DNA from 2 places in the Paenibacillus sp. PastF-3 genome. Region 1 is predicted to be linked to the other one. Evidence: predicted binding sites of a transcription regulator. Region 1 holds the regulator's gene; the other holds the start of a gene.
The links. The regulator NrdR, encoded in region 1, represses ribonucleotide reductase genes. The targets are predictions, from matches to a motif close to AACACNATATATNGTGTT.

Region 1 (3,416 bases):
ACATTGGCGATATATGGTTTGGAAATCGATAATGTTGTAAGTAAATTAACGATCGAGGTTTGCTTTAACAAATCATGTTCCGGTGTTTTCAAATAGCTTTGGACATCCGGGTGGCCGATGAGGAATAGTGATAGATTCTCAACATCGCTCACCATATTTTCCAAATAGGCCCCAATTTGCCTAAGCGTGTTCATGCCTGAACTTTTCGCTTTCTCCTCCGTTAAGCTTTCAGCGATATAATAGGAGAACAGTCCCAGAGACAACACCGGTACCAATACCGAAATAATAATCAACAAGCTCAGCTTCTGCTTTAACGATTTACCCAACCAGTTTTCCATCGTATCCTCCGTTCAGATTGCCTTTATGCTCTGTAGCTAAATTGTAGCTTTCATGACTTCTCAGAAAATATGTTTGCGCTTTCATGATAACCTAAGTCGCTCGTCCCGACTAGAGTTTATTGTTGACTTGATGAAGCATTGCCTGGTCTTGAGGTCGTCGATGTACCGGGAGAGAGCACTGGATCTTACTTCAGCGCAAAAAAAATAGACCTCCCTTGTCCAAGGAATACGGTCTATTTCTTGACTGATCATGCGAAAGCCGCTTCCCATAAAAGCGGCTTTTGCACCGGGAGCTATGTTTCCGCACGGCTCTCCTTACAATGAACGTTTTTTCTACCCAAAGTATAAAAAGCCACTCCGTCCCTAAACAACAAAAAAAACGGCATTTCTGCCGTTTCTTTAGGATGGACTCTCAGGGGCTCGAACCCTGGACAAATAGATTAAGAGTCTACTGCTCTACCAACTGAGCTAAGAGTCCATATGAAGTTTGGTGGAGCCAAGGGGGATCGAACCCCTGACCTCATCGCTGCCAGCGATGCGCTCTCCCAGCTGAGCTATGGCCCCAAACGTAATTTTCAGATGTATGAAATCACACATTCTAAAATTTAGTTCGGTGTATTTAAGTCATTCTGACAAATCTAAGCGCCGTAGGCGACTCCTATATAATATAAAAAATCGCCTTCGCTGTCAACACTTTTTTTAGTCATTCGACTAGCCACAACTCTACAATCTGTCCAGATCCCCGGTGCTCTTAGATAGCAGACCCTTCAGTTCCTTCATAAACATGTTAATATCCTTGAACTGGCGGTATACGGATGCAAAGCGAACGTAAGCGACCTCATCTACTGGATAGAGCTGTTCCATAACCAATTCACCGATCTGTTGGCTCTCTACCTCAGCTACGGCGATGCCGCGTAGGGATTTCTCCACCTCAGAGACGATCTTCTCTAGACGTTCTACAGAGACGGGGCGTTTCTCGCAAGCCCGGATTAAACCACGCAGAATTTTATCACGGCTGAATTCCTCACGGCTGCCGTCTTTTTTGATCACGATTAACGGTGTTTCCTCGATCATTTCAAAGGTTGTAAACCGTTTGCTGCAACGCTCACATTCACGCCTGCGGCGGATTGACTTATTCTCATTCGCTGGTCGCGAGTCGAGCACTTTAGTATTTGTGTGATCGCAGTAAGGGCATTTCATAAGCTTCATCACTTCCTATTACATAATGTTTTTAGTCCCGGTATGTTAAACATCCGGCTTTTAAAGGGCTATTTCATTTTTTCCAGAAATCACCGTTTTTTTATTGTAATGATTATGGCAAGTACGGCACATAATACAGTTACCAACAGAGGAGGTGAACAGCAATGAGCCAAAACAACAGCTCCAATAACCTTGTAGCTCCAAATTCCCGCGGTGCTTTGGAACAACTTAAATATGAAGTTGCCCAAGAACTCGGAATCACGCTTTCCCCAGATGGTTACAATGGCAATAAAACTTCTTATGAAAATGGTTCGATCGGTGGTTACATCACTAAACGTCTTGTAACCCTGGCAGAACAACAATTGGCAGGTCAATTCAAATAACCTGTCCACATAAGCTTACTGAAGAAGTATTAAACGACCCGCAGGTCGTTTAATGCTTCTTTTTATACATAACACGGTTTTAGAATTCGTTGTAAATATCCGTGTACTGATCATAGTAATAGTTGACGCGCTGAACATAATGGCGGGTTTCACCAAACGGAATATCCTTAATCGTAGCATCCGTTCCATCCCATATCCCTTCATCCAGCCATTTTTGAACTTTACCCGGTCCAGCATTATAGGCAGCGATAACTGCCGTACGTTTACCTTCGAATTGACGGGATAATGTTGAAAGGTACCAGGTACCTAGTTCAATATTTGCCGATGGTTCATGCTTAAGCTCCTCCATAGAAACATCAGGAAGCTTGGCCTTTTCAAGGGCCCATTTGGCAGTATCCGGCATAAGCTGCATTAAGCCTATAGCACCCTTTTTGGATTCTCGTCCAGTTTTGAAGTTCGTTTCCACTCGGATAATCGAAGCCACTAGAAATGGGTCTATATCGTACGTAATGCTGTGCTTACGGATCTCATCTTTATAATGGATCGGATAAAACCAGGACATCCAGTTCGTACTCAGAAACAATATCGCAGTAAAACCAATGAATAATAGAAGAAGGACTCTTTTTTTACGTAACCATTTCATGATAAGCCCAGCCTGTCCCAAAGAACAGAAACCTGTTGCTCAGTGTGCGCAAGTTCGCCACTGTTGTCAATGATATAGTCCGCTTTGTTACGCTTTGCTTCAATATCCATCTGTGCATTTAAGCGTGCTTCTGCTTGTTCTAAAGAAAGTCCGTTACGTTCCATTAATCGAGCGATTTGCACTTCACGAGGTACGTATACCACTAGTATTTCATGGAACAAGTTCTCGAGTCCTGATTCGAAAAGAAGAGGGATATCCACAATTGTTAACTTCTTTGGATCTTCTACTTCCAGGCTGTTCATACGTTCTTTAATTTCCCGCCGGATTGCGGGATGCGTCAGATTGTTCAGGGCTTGCAGGGCCGCTGGGTCTTGAAATACAATGTCCCCCAGCTTGCCCCTATTCAGGGTGCCATCCGGAGAGAGGATCTCGCTTCCGAATTGTTTCACAGCCGCAGCCAGCACCTCATGACCGGGGAGCATAACTTCTCTGGCGATCACATCCGCGTCAACCAGCCTCGCTCCCTTGCTCACAAGCAGTGCAGACACCGTGCTTTTTCCGGATGCAATGCCTCCGGTTAAGCCAATAATCATGTACTCACCTCATAATAGCTTCAGTATTCCCATTGTAATTAATAATAACGCGGGTAGTGCAGCAGCATGCTTCATCCAGTAGTTCCCGGCGAATCTTAATCCAGTCTTCATGCCCAGCAATAGAAATGTACCACTAAACAGAGCAATTGTAAGTGATGTCCATATCGGATTGAACCCCAGCAATGCTGCGCCAAGTCCAGCTCCAAAAGCATCTAGAGAGAGGGCAATCCCGAGCAGCATAGCTTCCATCGAAGAAATA
Region 2 (3,416 bases), on a different contig from region 1:
TCATGCCCTCATGTACCGATTCACGGATTTTGCCATGCTCCATCACGTTGACAATGTTCAAGGAAGCCAGATTGCAGCTAACATCACGGCGGATAGTATTCTCCTGCCCGTAGTCGGCAATCTCAGAGGTCTCCTGCAGCTGGAAGATTTCCGTGCAGAGGTTGGACATTTTGATCTGTCCTACGTTTTTCAGGGCATGAGCTTCATTGGCGTTGCTCTTGTTCATAATATATGGATAGCCAGATTCCAGTTGGATCATGGCGATTTTGGTCAGCATATCCCGTGCGCTCATGGCCTTTTTCTTTTTGACACGTGGATCGGCTAGCAGCTTATCGTACATTTCATCCAAATCCATGTCATCAAGATGCGTGCCGTAAGCTTTGTACACACTGTAAGGGGCAAATACATGGAGCGGTTCATTATCCTTCGCCAGCTTATAGAAGCGATTCGGAATGATTAGGCCGATGGACAGGGTTTTGAGTCTTGTTTTTTCATCGGCATTGATCTTCTTACTGTCGAGAAATTCAAGAACATCCCAGCCAAAAATGTTGTAGTAAGCGGCTCCAGAGCCTTTACGTTGACCCATCTGGTCAGCATAGGAGAAGCCGTCCTCCATCAGCTTGAGTACAGGTATAATGCCTTTGGCTGCATCTTCAACCCCTTTAATGGTCTCCCCGCGGGAGCGAAGCTTGGACAGGTTGACAGCCACGCCACCGCCGATCTTCGACAGCTGCATGCAAGTATTTAGTACATAGTTGATCGAATTAAGCGAGTCATCCATTTCAATAAGAAAGCAGGACACTAGCTCACCGCGACGGCTCTTGCCGGCATTCAAGAAGGTCGGAGTCGCCGGCTGTAGGCGCTGCTCCATCATTGAACGGGCTAGCATGCTGGCAGTGTCGGCGTTCCCGCGTCCTAGGTGAAGGGCAACTGCCGCCACACGGTCCGGGTAATGCTCCAGATATTGCTTACGGTCATTGGTTTTTACAGCGTAATCCGTATAGAACTTTGAAGCTGCCATATAAGATGGAAAACTGAAGTTGTAGGCATGGGTAATTTGATAAACTTCCTCAATTTCAGCCACGCTGTACTGCTCGTAAAAATTTTCATAGAAATCCTGTTCAAACATATAATCAACCTTGGCCTTTGTATTCGCAAAAACCAGGCTACGCCGTTCTACATCCCGCATAAATTCGGCTACTGCCTCAAGGTCTTTATCCAATTGAAAGAAGCCACTTTCGTCTCTCTTCATCAACATGTTGTTTAATTCAATATGCCGCAACTCGGCTCACCTCCTGTTTAATTCGTTCTACATCACCAAATGTGCCTGATAGTTCAAATTTCCCAATAACTGGCACGTTGTACCGATCTGCAATCAAGTCTGCACTATTCGCGAACAGCTCGCCCCAGTTCTTGTTGCCGCTGGCGGCGATGCCCTTCAAATTGGAATAATTGTTCTTTAAGAAAGTAGACACCTTCTCTGGAATTTGTCCAAAGCCGGTGGTATATGTAATAAGCACATAAGGCTCATCAATGGTCATATGCTCTTCAATCTGCACAGCTGGCAGCTTAAGCTTACCAATGAAGCGTTTGACGTTTCCTGTTTTCGAATCGTATGCGACTAGCATGGAGTCTCTCCCCCTGTATATATTAAACCTACATTAAATATGTAAAGATTGAATAGATAAGCTGTAAATACTGGAAAATCATATCCATACTATATTTAGTGTGCGTTGTTTATTTTAATCACTATATGTTGAAAAGTCAACATGGAAAGAGCCCTTATTTGTTGGGAATTAGTCTAGTAAACGTTCTATCAAAGTATTGAAATCGCGGAGATTCGCAGGTTATTGCAGTTTATTAAGGCAGTTGTACTGTTTTTGATGCTGGATCTTGCTGCATCATTTTTATCATGACTAATTAGCGTCGTTCCGTTGAGCAGAACTGCAGGCGGTGGAACATCTATCACGGGTGAGAAATATGCTTCTGATATTAGAGAATCTTTGCATATAGCTGTAGGTTAAAGTACATGGACTTAATCGGGTGGCAAGTGGAGGAGAACATTAATGAAGCTAAAGCGGTGAGACTAATAATGGGTTTGTACAATTTCCCCCGTACATGCACTTCTAGGCATCTACCCACATACAATAAGATGACCATGAACCCGTAAGGCTAACAGATCGGTTTCATTGTACAAGTGCGGGAGGTGTCGCCAAGTTGCCTGGATTCTTAAGTACGATCGCGTTGCTAATCAAAGAACTGACGTTGCTGGTATCCTACGTAAGGAACAACGCATTTCCACAGCCGCTCTCGGAGCAGGAGGAAAGCAAATACTTAGGCATGATGGCTGAAGGGGATGCTAAAGCCCGAAATTTGCTTATCGAGCACAATTTGAGACTTGTCGCCCATATAGTAAAAAAATTCGATAACACCGGAGAAGACATGGAGGATCTAATCTCCATCGGCACCATCGGCTTGATTAAAGCCATCGAGAGCTATCGCCCGAACAAAGGGACAAAGCTGGCCACTTTTGCTGCCCGTTGTATTGAAAACGAAATTCTGATGCACCTAAGATCCTTGAAGAAGACTCGTAAAGATGTATCCCTGCATGATCCAATTGGGACGGACAAAGAAGGTAATGAAATTACACTTATCGATATCCTTGGCTCCGAAGCTGATGATGTCATTAAAGAAGTTGATTTGAAGATCGAGAAGAGCAAGATTTATCGTAATCTTGATATTCTGGATGACCGGGAAAAAGAGGTTGTCGTTGGGCGATTTGGATTGGATACAGGTGGGGAAGAGAGGACGCAGCGGGAGATTGCCAAGGAGTTGGGGATCTCGCGGAGTTATGTTTCGCGGATAGAGAAAAGGGCGCTGATGAAGCTGTATCATGAGTTTTATAAGGTGAAGCGGTAGGACTGATGACAATTACACAGTAATAATCCATTAATAATAAAACTTGAAAAGCGACTTGTCTACGGATGAGTCGTTTTTTGTATGGATAGGGTTCGCCCTACTTATGATACGGTTCATTTCATCGCACTATCTGTAACGGCAAGTTATAAGGCCATCCCTTTCGGGATGGCCCTTCCTGTAAACGTGGTTACTCGAGTACTCTGTCATTTTTAATTGAATTTCTTTTAATTAATAGTTCCTAGTAATCTGGAAACAATTGCTGCAAACTCTGCTCTAGTAATATCTTTTTCAGGCTTAAATGTACTGTCTGCGTATCCTGTAATAATATTATTGGATGCGAGTGCATCAATGGAATCATAATACCATGCATTTCTTGTAACATCTTTGAATGATGTGTTTCCAGTACCTGTTAGCTTAAAGGCTCGAGTGATTAGTGCCGCTAATTCACCACGACTAATCTTCTCATCTGGACGGAATCTTCCGTCACTATATCCGTT

Region 2: a site for NrdR is predicted at 1,714-1,731, ahead of nrdI (class Ib ribonucleoside-diphosphate reductase assembly flavoprotein NrdI). Genes of this name have one in related genera too.

What each region holds. Positions count from the first base shown of each region.
Region 1 covers NZ_JARXWM010000004.1:392,723-396,138, forward strand. Annotated here, with positions in the region: gene M2444_RS11205 (sensor histidine kinase) at 1-338, opposite strand, end outside; tRNA gene M2444_RS11210 (tRNA-Lys) at 744-816, opposite strand; tRNA gene M2444_RS11215 (tRNA-Ala) at 827-902, opposite strand; gene nrdR (transcriptional regulator NrdR) at 1,062-1,538, opposite strand; gene M2444_RS11225 (alpha/beta-type small acid-soluble spore protein) at 1,703-1,921, shown strand; gene M2444_RS11230 (lytic transglycosylase domain-containing protein) at 2,001-2,564, opposite strand; gene coaE (dephospho-CoA kinase) at 2,561-3,157, opposite strand; gene M2444_RS11240 (MntP/YtaF family protein) at 3,167-3,416, opposite strand, start outside.
Region 2 covers NZ_JARXWM010000007.1:362,957-366,372, reverse strand. Annotated here, with positions in the region: gene nrdE (class 1b ribonucleoside-diphosphate reductase subunit alpha) at 1-1,282, opposite strand, end outside; gene nrdI (class Ib ribonucleoside-diphosphate reductase assembly flavoprotein NrdI) at 1,269-1,628, opposite strand; gene sigK (RNA polymerase sporulation sigma factor SigK) at 2,218-2,919, shown strand; gene M2444_RS16655 (amidase family protein) at 3,144-3,416, opposite strand, start outside.